Regions from separate parts of the Actinokineospora lacus genome, predicted to be linked through region 2. Evidence: riboswitches for the same ligand, from Rfam matches in the RefSeq annotation. Region 2 holds a riboswitch; the other holds the start of a gene.

Region 1 (7,852 bases), on a different contig from region 2:
GGTGGCGGTGGGGCCTTGACGGTGAAGCGCAGTCGTGAGCCCGCGGGCGCCGGATCGGAGGTGCCCGTCGTGGCGCGAGTGCGCATGACCGGCAAGGAGCGGCGCGAACAGCTGCTCGACGTGGCCAGGGCGCTGTTCGCCGAGAAGGGCTTCGACGCCGCGTCGGTGGAGGAGATCGCGCACCGGGCCAACGTCAGCAAGCCGGTGGTCTACGAGCACTTCGGCGGCAAGGAGGGCGTCTACGCCGTCGTCGTCGACCGGGAGATGGACGCGCTGCTCACCGGGATGACCAGGGCGTTGTCCGAGGACGCGCACCCGAGGCTGCTCCTGGAGCGCGCGGCGTGGTCGCTGCTGGACTACATCGAGGGCTCCACCGACGGGTTCCGCATCCTGGTGCGCGACTCGCCCGTGGCCACCGGGGCGGGCACGTTCTCCAGCCTGCTCAACGACATCGCCAGCCAGGTCGAGCACATCCTCGGCGTGCAGTTCAGCAAGCGCGGCTACGACCCGAAGCTCTCCGCCCTGTACGCCCAGGCGCTGGTCGGGATGGTCGCGCTGACCGGGCAGTGGTGGCTGGAGGCGCGCAAGCCCAAGAAGGACGAGGTGGCCGCGCACCTGGTCAACCTGGCCTGGAACGGGTTGTCCAACCTGGAGGGCAAACCCACGCTGCGGGAACGGCTGTAGGCTCCGGCCCCGTGACTCCCGCGCTGCTCAGCCCCGTCGACATCCGGCGGATCGCCGACGCGCTGGGCGTGCGCCCGACCAAGAAGCTCGGGCAGAACTTCGTCCACGACCCCAACACCGTGCGGCGCATCGTGGCCGCGGCGGCGCTGGCACCGTCCGATGTGGTCTTGGAGGTCGGGCCGGGGCTGGGGTCGCTGACCCTGGCGCTGCTGCCCGCGTGCGCGTCCGTGGTGGCCGTGGAGATCGATCCGGTGCTGGCCGCGCAGCTCCCGCTGACCGTGGGCGAGAAGGCCCCCGAGGTGGCCGACCGGCTGACCGTCATCGAGGCCGACGCGATGCGGGTGGGCGAGCTGCCCGGTCCGCCGACGGCGCTGGTGGCCAACCTGCCGTACAACGTCGCGGTGCCGGTCGTGCTGCACCTGCTGGCCGTGGCGCCGTCGCTGCGGCGGGTGCTGGTGATGGTGCAGGCGGAGGTGGCCGACCGGATGGCGGCCGGGCCGGGCGGGCGGGTGTACGGGGTGCCCAGCGTCAAGATCGCCTGGTACGCCTCGGCGCGGCGGGTGGCGACCGTGCCGCGCGCGGTGTTCTGGCCGGTGCCCAACGTCGACTCCGCCCTGGTCCTGCTGGAGCGGCGGCCCGAGCCCGACGCGGACCGGGCCGCGGTGTTCGCGGTCGTGGACGCGGCCTTCGCCCAGCGGCGCAAGACGCTGCGGGCGGCGCTGGCGGGGTGGGCGGGATCGCCCGCCCTGGCCGGGGAGATCCTCACCGCGGCGGGCGTCGACCCCGGGGCGCGGGGGGAGCAGTTGGCGGTCGAGGACTTCGTCCGGATTGCCCAAGTAGGGCATACCCGCCGGTAGTAGGCCGTTCGGCGTCCGGTTCCGCACTCCGGGAGTGTGACGTTGCGGACGGTACGGCCGAACCTGCGTTAAGCGGCTTGCGCCGCGGCCGAGGGATCGGGTGTACTCAGGTCAGCTATCCATCAGGAGCGGCCGAGAGACCTGGCTCGACGAAGCCGCAGCAACCACCCATCGCGGGCAGGTGCTACCGCCAGGACCGATGGAGGAACGAGATGGGGATTCTCACCAGCAGGCGGGTCATCGACCAGTGCAGGCGCACTGTGAGTGGCTGTCGACGAATGCGCGTATCCGGCTGATCCAGCCGTTCGTCTTCATCCACTTCGGACTCAAATCCCCTCACCGCCGTGCCCACGTGTCTTGGCGCGCGCGGTCGCCTTGGAGCCTGCCATGATCACCGTTGAGAACCTGACCAAGACCTTCTGGACCACCGCCGGCCAGGTCACCGCGATCGATGACGTCACCCTCGACCTCACGCCCGGGGCCATCACCGGCGTCCTCGGCACCACCGGCTCGGGGAAGTCGACCCTGGCCCGCCTCGTCTCCCTGCAGGACCGGCCCGACAGCGGCGTCGTCCGCGTCGAGGGCTACAACACCGCCGGGCTCGACCAGCGGCGGCTGCGCGCGGCGCGCAGGCGCATCGGCGTCGTCGGGCACGGCGAGCTGCTGCCGCAGCGCACCGCGGCGGGCAACATCGCCACCCCGCTGGAGCTGGCGGGCATCGACGGCCCGCAGCGCCGCGACCGCGTCGGGCGGATGCTGGACCTGATCGGCCTCACCGGGCGCGCCGACGCCACCCCCGCCGACCTCTCGCCGGGGCAGCGGGCCCGGGTCGAGGTCGCCCGCGCGCTGGTCGGCGACCCCGGGCTGCTGCTGGCCGACGACCCCACCCGCGGCCTGGACGCCGACGGCGTCGCGGGCGTGCTGGCCGTGCTGGACCGCGCGCGCAGCGAACTGGGCACCACGGTGCTGGTCACCACCGGCGAGGCGAACGTGGCCCGCCGCATCGCCGACGACGTCGCGCTGCTGGTCGACGGGAAGGTCACCGACAGCGGGTCGCTGCTGTCGCTGATCCAGTCCCCCGAGAGCCCGGTGGTCGACGCGCTGCTGCCCTCGATCGACACCCCGGAGTCCGTGCGCGCCGGGCACGACCGGACCGCCGAGGTGGTGCTGATCGGGTTCGCCGCCGTCGGCGCGCTGCTGCCCGAGGCGGGCGGGCGGTTCGGCACCGACATCGCGGTCATCGGCGGCGGCCTGACCCGCGTCGGGGAGACCCCGGTGGCCCGTTTCCTGCTCGGCGTCTCCGGCGCGGCGGCGGACTCCACGCTGTCCTGGATCGGCGAGCGCGGCGGCGTCGTGAAGCGCAGGGCGCGCGGTCCCGAGGGCATCGCGGCCTGAGGTCTGGCCGTAGGCTGGACGGCGTGCTCGCTGTCGTCCCGCATCCCGTCACCGTTCGCGTGCCGTCAAAGGTGAACCTGCACCTCGCGGTCGGCGACCTACGCCCGGACGGCTACCACGACCTGACGACGGTGTTCCAGGCGCTGTCCCTGACCGACGAGGTCACCGTGGCCATCGCCGACGAGCCCGGGGTGGAGGTCGTCGGGGAGAACGCCGACGCCGTGCCCACCGGTCCCAGCAACCTGGCCTGGCGCGCGGTGCAGGAGCTGGCGCTGTTCGCCGGGCGGGACCCGGAGGAGCCGCGGGTACGGGTCGTTATCCGCAAGGGCATCCCGGTGGCGGGCGGCATGGCGGGCGGGAGCGCGGACGCCGCGGCGACGCTGGTCGGTCTCGCCGCCCTGTGGCGCCTTGAGGTCACCCGGGACGACCTGGCCGAGATCGCCGGGCGGATCGGCAGCGACGTGCCGTTCACGCTGTACGGGGGGACGGCGCTGGGGACCGGGCGCGGGGAGAAGCTGGTCCCGGTGCTGTCGCGGCACACCTACCACTGGGTGCTGGCCTTCGACCGCCGCGGCCTGTCCACCCCGAAGGTCTTCACGGAACTGGACCGCCTGCGCGCCGACGGCGACCCCCCACGGGCCGGGGCGGTCGAGCCGGTCCTGGAGGCATTGGCGACCGGCGACCCACGGCAGTTGGCACTGTTGCTGGGAAATGATCTCCAAGCCGCCTCGGTGTCATTGCGCCCGGGTTTGCGGCGGACCCTGCGCGCCGGGGTGAATGCGGGCGCATTGGCCGGAACCGTTTCCGGCTCGGGCCCCACTTGCGCCTTTCTGTGCGCCGATGATCAATCCGCTTTGCAGGTCGCGGCGGAGCTGGCGGGGGCTGGGGTGTGCCGGACGGTACGGGTCGCCCACGGCCCGGTACCGGGCGCACGGTTGATCACCGGCGAGGACGCCCACCGGCCGATCCCGCCCGAGGTGAACGCCTAGCTCGCCGCCTCCCTGTCGACACAGGGCGATTTTCGTCAGTTTTTGACGAGCACCCGGCTATGCTGACCTCATGAGCGAGGTCTGGAGCACGTGGTGCTGATCCGGTTCGAGGTGGCGAACTTCCGGTCCATCCTCGAACCCGTCGAGCTGTCGATGGTCGCCGTGGACCGCGACCGCGACGCTGCCCGCCCGTTCGACAACATCGGCGAGAGCCTGCTCACCGTCGCCGCCATCTACGGCCCCAACGCGTCGGGCAAGTCCAACATCATCGCCGCCCTGACCTGGCTCCGCGACGCGGTCTTGAATTCGCTTCGCGGCTGGGATGACGATATTCCAATCGAACCGTTCGCGTTCTCCGAAGGACATAGCCGACCGACTGAATTCACGATCGAATCCATAGTCAAGGGCGTGCGCTTCGAATACGTTGTCGAACTTACCCGGGAAAAAGTTCACTATGAAGGACTGTTCCACTACCCGGAGAAGAAACGTCGGCGGATCTACGAACGCAGTGGCCAGGAGCTGAAACTCCAGCGTGGCCTCGGCAACCTGTCAGGAACCCGGGAACTGCTGACGGATCGTACACTCGCCCTGTCGGCCGCTCGGAGGTTCGATGAGCCTTTGGTCTCAGAGTTCGCGCAGGACCTCCTCTCAGGCCAGACCTACGGACCGCGAGGACCCTTTCACTCAGGCCGCACCAAGTCGCCAAGACACCCTTACCCTTCCAGCTGTCATTGGTTCAAAAGTGACAATCGGATACGTGCACTCGCGATGCTCAGGCTGGCAGATCTTGGTATCGACGACGTTGTGTTCAGGCAGATCGGAGCACCGTCGCTGACTCCCGATGGCGATTTGACGTTCACTCAAGAGCTGGTTCAATTTGTTCACCAGTCCGGTGATGAACAAGTAGAACTAGGATTGATTGACGAGTCGGAAGGCACCCAAACTTGGTTCCGCCTCATCGGCCCCGTGCTGTCCGCACTGACAGCCGGCTCCCTGCTGCTGTTCGATGAGCTTGACGCCAGCCTGCATCCCACCCTGTCCATGCAGCTGATCCGGCTGTTCCAGGACCCGGTGACGAACCCGGCGGGCGCACAGCTGGTCTTCACCTCGCACGACACAAGCCTGCTCAACCACCTCAACCGAGATGAAGTCTGGCTCACCGAGAAGCCGAAGGATGGCGCGACCCGGCTGGGAGCCTTGGCCGAATTCGCGGGCGAACGCGTTCGGAAGTCGCAGAACCTGGAGAAGGCGTATCTACACGGGCGGTTCGGCGCGCTACCCGAGGTGGACCGAACCGAGTTTCTCCGCGCCCTGGGTTTGATCGGCTGAGCGATGGCACGACGAGCCTACGGCAAAGACCTTAAGCGGAAGACGGCCAGCCGACCCGAGCGAAGGACCATTGTGATCTTCTGCGAAGGAGAAGCGTCAGAGCCCGACTACATCAAGGGATTGAAGCAGCTTCCCGCCATTCGGCGCAATACGGCAATCGACATTGAGATCGACCCAGACCAGGGAATGCCGTTGACGCTCGTGAAGCGTGCGGTGGAGCGGAAACGCGATGACGAGGTCGATGAGTGCTGGTGCGTCTTCGACGTGGAGTGGCCGCAGACCCACCCCAACCTCAGCCAGGCCATCAGCCTCGCCAAGGATCACGGCATTCGCCTGGCCATGTCGAATCCGTGCTTCGAACTCTGGCTGATCCTCCATTTCGAAGACCAGTCAGCCTGCATATCCACGGCCGAAGCGGAAAGCAGGAGCCGCAAACTCGAAGGGCGCAGCGGGAAGAGGATCAACGCCGCCGCTTACATGCCCAAGCGAGCAGAAGCGTCCCGGCGCGCGCAGCGGCTGGCGGTACGCCACGTGGGCAACGGCACGGCCTGCCCCAATGACAACCCCTCGTCAGGCATGAGCGAGCTGATCGCTGCCATCGAGCCCGCTGACGCCTAGAACTCCCAGCGCCAGCCTTCGGTGTTGCTGGGGAGGTTGTGGGGGCTGTAGACGAGGGTGCCGTGTTCGGCCGCGGTGTCCAGGAGGACCACGCCGTAGTAGCCGGCGTCGGAGAGGTAGAAGTCGTCGGTCAGGTAGCGGTGGGTGGGGAGGCAGGAGGTGATGGTGCCCTGGCCGGTCTCCTCGCCCTCGGCGTCGACGGTGCGGAAGTCGCGGGCGCTCATCCACCAGCCCCAGTCGGGCTCGTACTGCTCGGTGGTCTGGAGGACGATCGTCACCGCCAGGTAGTGGCCGCGGTTGGGGGGCAGGCTGCCCGGTTCGGTGCAGGTGACCGGGCGGATGCTGTCGAGCCAGAGGGCGGCGAGGGTGGGGCTGCCGCTGGAGCGAATGTGGATCTTGTGGCCGAACTCCGCGGGAATGGTGTTCTCCGATGATGATGAGCCACCGCATCCGGTGAGGACGAAGATCAGCGCGACAACGGCGCCGAAGATCCGGAACATTGCACCTCCACAACAAAAAGTAAGGCGTGGATAGCTGGATATTCCGTGGTTGTCAAAATTGTCGACAGAGGGTATTCAGGCCATCGCCAACAGGTCTCTTAACTGGGAAAACAGGGTGACCGGGGCCACTGGGTAAGCTGGTGGCGACTATGCAGGCCCGGTGAAGGTGCGTGGATGACCAATCTGGTCAATCTGGAGAAAGTCGGGAAGAGCTTCGGCGTCCGACCACTGCTCGACGATGTGTCCCTGGGGGTGGGCCGCGGCGACCGGATCGGTGTCGTGGGGCTCAACGGCGGGGGCAAGACGACACTGCTGGAGGTGCTGGCCGGACTGGAACCCGTCGACAGCGGGCGGGTGAGCCGCGTCCGCGACCTGCGGATGGCGGTGGTCACCCAGCGCACCGAGCTGGCGCCGGGGTCGACCGTGCGCGAGGCGGTGCTGGGCGGGCTGAACGTGACCGCCGAGCACCAGTGGGCCTCCGACGCGCGCATCCGCTCCATCCTCGACGGGCTCGGGGTGACCGCGCTGGGCATCGACAGTCCGGTCGACACCATGTCCGGCGGCGAGCGGCGGCGGGTCGCGCTGGCGGCCACGCTCGTGCAGGAGCTGGACCTGGTGGTGCTCGACGAGCCCACCAACCACCTCGACATCGAGGGCGTGCAGTGGCTGGCCGAGCACCTGCTCGCCCGCGGCACCGCGCTCGTCGTCGTCACCCACGACCGCTGGTTCCTCGACACCGTCTGCACCACGACCTGGGAGGTCGTCGGCGGGCGCGTCGAGCAGTACGAGGGCGGCTACGCCGACTGGGTCTACGCCCGCGCCGAGCGCGCCCGGCTGGCCGACACGCTGGAGGAGAAGCGGCGCAACCTCGCCCGCAAGGAGCTGGCCTGGCTGCGCCGCGGCGCACCCGCCCGCACCTCCAAGCCGCGCTACCGCATCGAGGCCGCGGAAGCGCTGATCTCCGACGTGCCCGCGCCGCGCGACAGCGTCGAGCTGCTGGCCTTCGCCAAGCGCAGGCTCGGGCGCACCGTGCTGGAGCTGGAGGACGTCTCCATCTCCGCCGGGCCCAAGCCGATCCTGCGCGACGCGACGTGGCGGATCGGGCCGGGCGACCGGGTCGGGCTGGTGGGGGTCAACGGGTCGGGCAAGTCGACGGTGCTGCGGCTGCTGGCCGGTGAGCGGGAGCAGTCCTCCGGCAAGCGCGTCCAGGGCCAGACGGTGCGCCTGGCGCACCTGAGCCAGGAGCTGCACGACCTGCCGCCCACGCTGCGCGTGCTGGAGGCCGTCGAGGAGATCGCGCGGCGGGTGGTGCTGGGCAAGCAGGAGATGACGGCCTCGCAGCTCGCCGAGCGGTTCGGCTTCCCGGCGGTGAAGCAGTGGACGCCGGTGGGCGAGCTGTCCGGCGGCGAGCGGCGGCGGCTGCAGCTGGCCCGGCTGCTCATGGCCGAGCCGAACGTCCTGCTGCTCGACGAGCCCACCA
Region 2 (7,852 bases):
ACGCCCAGGAGATCGCGATGGCCATGCTGCGCCGCCAGCAGGCGGGGGCCGTGGTCGCCGCCCGCGCGCGGATCGTCGAGGGCGCGGTCGGGATGGTGGAGCTGGCGCTGGACCAGCTCGCCGCGCACGACGTGGTCGAGCTGGACGAGGAGCGCAAGGCCGCGATGGTCTCCAACCTGCTCGTCGTCCTGTGCAGCGACCACGACGTACAGCCCGTGGTGAACACGGGGTCGCTCTACACCTGATGGCCGAGCGCAAGAAAGTCCTGCTCCGGCTGGACCCCGCGATCCACGACGCGGTGGCCCGCTGGGCCAACGACGAGCTGCGCAGCACCAACGCCCAGATCGAGTTCCTGCTGCGGCGGGCGCTGGCCGAGGCGGGCCGCCTGCCCAAGGAGGCGGGCGGACCCGCCCGGCGGGGCAGGCCACCCAAGGGCGACGACTAGGGGTTTGTTAATCTAGCTCGTCGCGCCGTACGGCACTCCGCTGTGGAGGAGACCCTTCAAGGGGCCGAAGCACCAGTGCGTCGCGACGACCACCGCGAGAGCTCCCAGGGAGAAACATGGCCAACATCAGGTCCCAGATGAAGCGCATCAAGACCAACGAGAAGCGCCGCCAGCGCAACAAGGCCGTCAAGTCCTCGGTGAAGACCGCGGTGCGCAAGTTCCGCGAGGCCGCGGAGTCCGGCGACAAGACGACCGCCGAGACCCTGCTCCGCGAGGCGGGCCGCGCGCTGGACAAGGCCGCGGGCAAGGGCGTCATCCACGCCAACCAGGCCGCCAACAAGAAGTCGGCGATGGCGCTGCGCCTCAACAAGATCGGCTGATCCACCGCTTTCCCAGGAGGCGCCGCACCCGGACGGGTGCGGCGCCTTTTGTTAGTTTCGCTCCCATGGAGCCCAAACCCCCGTCGGCGGCGCGCACCTCGCTGTCGCACATCATGACCGCGCTGGACACCAACCTGCTCGGCACCGTCCACGGCGGCGTGGTGATGAAGCTGGTCGACGACGTCGCGGGCGCGGTCGCCCAGCGCCACTCCGGCGGCCCCGCCGTCACCGCGGCGATGGACGGGATGACGTTCCTGCACCCGGTGCGCGTCGGCGACCTCGTGCACGCCCACGCGCAGGTGAACTGGGCAGGCCGGTCCTCGATGGAGGTCGGGGTGCGCGTACTGGCCGAACCGTGGGACCGCGCCGGGGTGCCGCCGGTCCGGGTTGCCGCGGCGTACCTGGTGTTCGTGGCCGTCGACGCCGACGGGCAGCCACGCCCGGTGCCCGCCGTCAAACCGGAGACCGACGAGGACGCCCGACGCCTGCGCGAAGCCGAGATCCGCCGCAAACACCGCCTGACCCGCCGCGAGGAGATCCTGGCCAGCCGCGAGTCCCACCCCTGAACCCGCCTCCACGTGGGCGCGGGCTGCCGGGATCGGCGGCACGAAGACCGGGCCGCGCTGTCTGGCGGCGGCTGGGGTCGTGGTCCCGCTCACGGAGCAGTGGTCACGCTGAAGTGGACAGGCCGTGGTCGCACTGCCGAATCCGTGGCCGCGCAGGGTGGCCGAAGCCGCGATCGTGCTGAGGTGACGGACCACACCGCACTACCGGAACCATGGCCACGCTCAAGTGCGCGGGCCGCGATCGCGCTGGCAGAACCGTGGCCGCACAGGGGTGACTACGGCCGCAGTCGTGCTGAGGTGAACGGACCAAGTCGCACTACCGGAACATGGCCACGCTCGAGCAAGCGGGCCGCGAGCGCAATGACAGCACCGAGGTCGCGCTGGGGCGGACGGGCCGCGGTCGCACTGCCGTGGCCGCGCTGGGGCGGACAGGCCGCGGTCGCACTGGGTGGTCGAGGCCGCGGTCGTGCTGGGTGGCCGGACCACATCGCACCACCGAACATGGCCACCATCGAGTGAGCGGGCCGCGTCGATGCTGACCGTGGCCATCGGTCACGTCGCCGCGGACCGGGACCGACCGGGAGACGCTGGACGAGCCCACCAAGCGGATCATGCACGCGATCACCGATCTGCTCGCGGACCTGCCCTGGCCACGGCCCGGCGGCCGTCGTGGAGTGGCGGCCACGGCGGGTGACTAGGTGCGGTTCTGGCGGGTATCCCCTGGCATTACCCCGCGAGGAAGGACACCGTCGATGCGCAGCCGAGTCCGAGCCGCAGGTCACGCCGTGCACCCCATGCTCATGGTCTTCCCCCTGGGCCTGCTCACCACCGCCGTCGGCTTCGACGTGCTGCACCTGATCACCGACCGGGGCAGCTTCGCCACCACCGCGGCCCACCTCATGGCCGCGGGTGTCCTGCTCGGCGTGGTCGCGGCCGTGGCAGGCTGGGCGGACTGGTGGCTGGTCACCCCGCGCGGCAGCCGGGCCCGCCGGATCGGGCTCGCCCACGGGCTGGTGAACACGGCCGTGCTCGTCGTGTTCGCCATCAGCTGGGTGCTGCGCGTCGGGGCCGTGGACTGGGCGCCGTCCTGGACCGCGATCGTCCTGGTCTGGGCGGGCGTGCTCGCCCTCGGCCTGGGTGGCTGGCTGGGCGGTGAACTCGTCGAGCGGCTGGGCGTCAGCGTCGAGGAGGACGCCAACCCCGACGCGGCCAGCTCGCTGGGCTACCGGCCGCTGAACGCCTGAGTCACTGCCCCCGGGCGCGGGCCAGCCGCAGCACGGCGCGCTCCAGGGCGTAGTCGGCGTCCACGGCAGCGCCCTTGACGTCGGCGTTGACCTGGGCGACGACCTGCATGGCCTCGACCAGTCCCGTGGCGCGCCAGCCGCGGGACTGGGCCACGGCCTTCTTGACCTTCCACGGCGGCATGCCCAGCTGCTGGGCGAGGCGGAACGGGTCGGCGCGGCCCGCGCCCGCGACGCGGGCCACAGTGCGCACGGCGTCGGCCAGGGCGTCGGCGACCAGGACGTGGGGCACGCCCAGTTGCATGGCCCAGCGCAGCGACTCCAAGGCGCCGGCGACGTCGCCGGTGACAGCCTTCTCGGCGACGGCGAAACCGTTGACGTCGGCGCGGCCGCGGTGATAGCGGCGCACGGCCTCCTGCGTGACCTCGCCACCGGCGTCGGAGACCAGCTGCGCGGCGGCGGCGGCCAGCTCGCGCAGGTCCGAGCCGACCGAGTCGATCAGCGCGGCGACGGCGGCCGGGTCGGTCCGCCCCCCCGCGCGGCGGATCTCCTCGCGGACGAAAGCCTCGCGGTCGGCGGGCTTGGTCATCTTCGGGCAGTCGGTGACGACCGCTCCGAGCTTGCGCATTGTGGCGACGAGGTCCTTGCCCGCCTTGCGGCCGCCGCCGTTGTGCGCGACGACGAGGACGATGCCCTCGGTCGGCGCCTTGGCGTAGGCGGTGACGGTGGCGGCGATGTCCTGGGTGATCTCCTGCGCGGCGTCCAAGACGATCACCCGGCCCTCGGCGAACAGCGATGGGGAGACGAGTTCGGCCAGCTCGGGGGCTGTGAGGTCGGCCACCCGGACCCGGGTGAGGTCGGCCGCGGGGTCGGCGAGGCGGGTGGCCTCCAGGGCGGCGCGGACCGCCCGCTCGACCAGCAATTCCTCCTCGCCCAGCACCAGTTGCAGCGGGGCCGGGGTGACCTCGGGCGACTTCACACCGGCATCCTGCCATGCGACGCCGACAGCGCCGGGCGGCGCAAGGGCTCTCGCATGATGGACGCGGGGATGGTCACCCGCGCGGGCGGTGACGTACCGTGTCCAGCGGGACCGCACCGCGATCCTCACAACTGAATACCGCTCATCCAGAGGGGCAGAGGGAACGGCCCGACGAAGCCCCGGCAACCGGCGTGAGTGTCTCCTTTCATCAGTGAAGGCGGCCACGACCACGGTGCCAATTCCGACCCGCGCAAGGCGGGAGAGATGAGGAGAGACCTCGCGATGACTGCTGTGGACACTTCGACCGCCATCAACCTCGGCCCCGCCCGCGCCCTGTCGTGCCGGGAGTGCGGTCACCAGGTTCCCCTCGCCGCGGAGTTCGCCTGCGCGGAGTGCTTCGGGCCCCTTGAGGTCGCCTACGACTTCGGAGCGGTGACCCGCGCCGACATCGAGGCGGGCCCCAAGTCGATCTGGCGCTACCGCTCGCTGCTGCCGGTTCCGCCGGACGTGCAGGCCCACCCCAACACCGACCCCGGCTTCACCCGCCTGGTCAAGGCCGACCGCCTCGCCGCCGCGCTGGGCGTGAAGTCGTTGTGGGTCAAGGACGACACCGGCAACCCCACCCACTCCTTCAAGGACCGCGTGGTCGCCGTCGCCCTGGCCGCGGCCCGCACACTCGGCTTCAAGGTCCTCGCCTGCCCGTCCACGGGCAACCTGGCCAACGCCGTGGCCGCCGCCGCGGCGCGCGCGGGCTGGGACTCGGTCGTGCTGATCCCCTCCTCCCTGGAGCGCGCCAAGATCCTGACCACCGCGGTGTACGACGGCGCGCTGATCGCCGTCGACGGCAACTACGACGACGTCAACCGGCTGGCCACCGAACTCGCCGCGGAGTACGAGGACTGGGCGTTCGTCAACGTCAACGTCCGCCCGTACTACGCCGAGGGCTCCAAGACCCTGGGCTACGAGGTCGCCGAGCAGTTGGGGTGGCGCCTGCCGGGGCAGGTCGTCATCCCGGTCGCCTCCGGCTCCCAGCTGACCAAAGTGGACAAGGCGTTCCGCGAGCTGGGTGAACTCGGCCTGGTGGAGGCCGCCCCGTACCGCATCTTCGGCGCCCAGGCCACCGGCTGCTCGCCGGTCTCCACGGCGTACAAGACCGACCAGGACGTGATCATCCCGGTCAAGCCGGACACCATCGCCCGCTCCCTGGCGATCGGCGCCCCCGCCGACGGCCCCTACGTCCTCGACGCCGTCCGCCGCACCGGCGGCGCGGTGGAGGACGTCAGCGACGAGGAGGTCGTCGAGGGCATCCGCCTGCTGGCCCGCACCGAGGGCATCTTCGCCGAGACCGCGGGCGGCGTGACCGTCGCCACGGCGAAGAAGCTCATCGACACCGGCCAACTCGACCCCGACGCCGACACCGTCCTGCTCATCACCGGCGACGGCCTCAAGACCCTCGACGCCGTCGAGAAGCACATCGGCCCCCGCGCCACCGTCCCCCCCAGCGCCGCCGCCGTCCGCGCCGCCCTGGGCCGCTAGCCCTGTCCGTGGTGGACCAAGCCAGACCTCGGCTTGGTCCACCACGGGTTCTCACGAAGGCCGGGAAACCCCGGTGGCACAGCTGACCAGCCAGCCCACCACGAGATCGCCACCAAGGTCGATCTGAGCGGTCCCGTTCCCAGGTCCACCAACGCGGCTTAGGCTCACGGAGCCCACAGGACACCACGGCGGAACGGTCGGCCCACGAGGTCACCACCAAGGTCGATCTGAGCGGTCCCGTTTCCCTGATCCACCAACGCGGCCGGGTTCACGGAACGCCCATGGGAGACCACTGCAGGCCGTCTGGTCAGACCACCGCGAGATTCCCACCGAAGTCGATCCGAGCGTCCTGGTTCCGATCCGCCAAGACGGCCAGGGGTCGTGTAGATCCACGGGACATCACAGCGGGGCGGCCAGCCAGCGAGACCATCGCGAAGTCGCCGCCAAGCTCGATCCGAGGATCTGGGTTCCAGATCGCCAGGGCGGCCAGGGTTCACGGAGGCCCACGGGACACCACGGCGGGTCGGCCTGCTTGCGGAACAACGGCGAGGTCGCCGCCGAGGTCGGTTCGGGCGGTTCGGGTTCCCAGGTCCGTTAAGGCGGCCAGGGTTCGTGGGTTGGGGTGGCCGTAGCGGTTGCGGGCGCCGACGCTGATCAGTGCCACGGTTGGTCGCACCGCCGCCATGAACGCCGGGTCGGTGAAGCGGGAGCCGTGGTGTGGCACCTTGATCACCTCGGCGGTGAGGTCGACGCCGGAGGCCACCAAGTCGGCTTGGGCGGTCAGCTCGATGTCGCCGGTCAGCAGTATCCGGCCCGCAATGGTGCTGGCGAGCAGGACGAGTGAGGCGTTGTTGATGTCGCTGCCGTCACCGTCTTCCGGCGGAGCGTCACCTCCTTTCGGGTGGAGCACGTCAACGGTCAGTCCCGGCCAGGTGATCCGGCGGCCCGCGGTCAGGTCGACCACCGGTACGCCCGCCGAGGCCGTGGACTCGCGCACGCGGTCCCAGGCCCATCCGGGAGTGCGCGCCGGGCCGACGATCACCGCGCCGGGCCGGTGGTCGGCCAGGACGGCGGGAAGGCCGCCGATGTGGTCGGCGTGCAGGTGGGTGAGCACCACCGCGGCGAGCCCGCCCACCCCGAGCCGGTCGAGGCAGTCGGCCACCGGCGCCGGGTCGGGACCGGTGTCGACCAGCACCGGCCGACCGTCGGAGGTGGCCAACACCACCGCGTCGCCCTGCCCGACGTCGCACGCCACCGCGGCCCACCCGGCGGGCGGCCACCCCGGCCCGACCACCCGCACCGGGATGACCACCAGCAGCACGCCGACGAGCGCCAGCGCCACCAACGTCCGCAGTCGGGGGACCGAACCCCAGCGGCGCCGACACCACCGCGCCCACCGCGCCGCCAGCACGAGCACCCCGACCACGGCCGCGGCGAGCAGCCCGCCCCACCAGCCCGCGGGCCAGTCCACCGCCGCGCCCGGGATCGCCGCGGCGTGGTCGGCGACGGCGATCAGCCACTCGGTCTCCGGACCGGCCAGGGTGACCAGCGCGCTCGCCGCCCACGGCCACCCGGGCGCGACCAGCGCGGCGAGCACGCCCAGCACCGTCGCCGGGGCGACGACCGGCGCGACCACCAGGTTCGCGGCGACCGCGACCAGGCTCACCTGGCCGCTCATCCCCGCCACCACGGGCGCGGTGACCAGGTGCGCGGCCGCGGGCACGGCCACCGCCTCGGCGATCCCCCGCGGAATCCGCCTGCGGGCCAGCGCCGCCGCCCACCGCGGTGCGATCAGCACCAGCCCGGCCGTGGCCAGCACCGACAGCACGAAGCCGAAGGACACCGCCATCCCCGGGTCGACCACGACCAACCCGACGACCGCGACCGCCAGCGCGGGCAGCGTGGACTTCTCCCGCCCCAACGCCAGCGCCAGCAACCCGATGAGCCCCATGACCGCCGCCCGCAGCACGCTCGGCTCCGGCCCGGCGAGCACGACGAACCCGAGCATCGCCGCCGCCGCGCCCGCCGCCGAGAGCCAGGGGCCCGCTCGGAGCAGCCGCAGCAGGAACAGCGCGAAGAACCCGACGATCGCCAGGTTCGCCCCGCTGACGGCGAGCAGGTGGGTCATCCCGGCGGCGTCGAAGTCCGCGCGCACCCCCGGCGCCAGCCCATCGGTGTCGCCGACGACGAGCGCGGGCAGGAGTCCCGCCGCCTCGGCGCCCAGCGCCTCCCCCGCCGCCTGCCGAAGCCCGGCCCGCAGGTCGCCCGCGATCCGCTGCGCCATGCTCGGTTCGTCCACATCGGACGGCGGTCCGCGGACGTTGACGACGGCCACGGTCAGGTCCCCCGCTCCCGCCGGGCCCAGCTTCACCGCTGCCGTGGCGCGCTGCCCGGGCAGCAGGGCGCCCCACTGCGCTGCCGGGGCGAACAGGACGACGGTCCCGGTGCTGCGGACGGCGTCGGTCGGGACCACCCGCGCGGCAACCACCACCGTGCGAACCCCTGACGGCGTGTCCCCGTACCCCGCCGACCGCAGTGGCCGGGGCCGCTCGATGACCTCGACCCGCAAGTCCACCCGGGCCCCGGCCGCCGCCAGAGGCCGGATCGGGTCCTGAGCCGCACCCCGGACCCGCTCGGACACTGGGACGACGGCGAGCACCCCAGCCGCCAACAACGGCCACCCGGCCCGCAACCGCCCCGCCCTT

The links. A riboswitch is a leader RNA that binds a small molecule or an ion and turns the genes downstream of it on or off. The one in region 2 is predicted to bind S-adenosylmethionine.
Region 1: linked by a shared signal. The riboswitch ahead of ACTG9Q_RS09780 (methionine ABC transporter ATP-binding protein) and the one ahead of thrC (threonine synthase) in region 2 are both predicted to bind S-adenosylmethionine.

Annotation. Positions count from the first base shown of each region.
Region 1 is NZ_JBQERA010000003.1:354,051-361,902, forward strand. It holds gene ACTG9Q_RS09770 (TetR family transcriptional regulator) at 85-684, shown strand; gene rsmA (16S rRNA (adenine(1518)-N(6)/adenine(1519)-N(6))-dimethyltransferase RsmA) at 696-1,541, shown strand; SAM riboswitch class I at 1,658-1,747, shown strand; gene ACTG9Q_RS09780 (methionine ABC transporter ATP-binding protein) at 1,929-2,936, shown strand; gene ACTG9Q_RS09785 (4-(cytidine 5'-diphospho)-2-C-methyl-D-erythritol kinase) at 2,960-3,925, shown strand; gene ACTG9Q_RS09790 (AAA family ATPase) at 4,019-5,254, shown strand; gene ACTG9Q_RS09795 (RloB family protein) at 5,327-5,872, shown strand; gene ACTG9Q_RS09800 (hypothetical protein) at 5,869-6,372, opposite strand; gene ACTG9Q_RS09805 (ABC-F family ATP-binding cassette domain-containing protein) at 6,547-7,852, shown strand, end outside.
Region 2 is NZ_JBQERA010000007.1:424,878-432,729, reverse strand. It holds gene ACTG9Q_RS20400 (SPFH domain-containing protein) at 1-245, shown strand, start outside; gene ACTG9Q_RS20395 (hypothetical protein) at 245-445, shown strand; gene rpsT (30S ribosomal protein S20) at 562-825, shown strand; gene ACTG9Q_RS20385 (acyl-CoA thioesterase) at 891-1,391, shown strand; gene ACTG9Q_RS20380 (DUF2231 domain-containing protein) at 2,144-2,635, shown strand; gene holA (DNA polymerase III subunit delta) at 2,637-3,611, opposite strand; SAM riboswitch class I at 3,751-3,882, shown strand; gene thrC (threonine synthase) at 3,894-5,147, shown strand; gene ACTG9Q_RS20365 (ComEC/Rec2 family competence protein) at 5,641-7,852, opposite strand, start outside.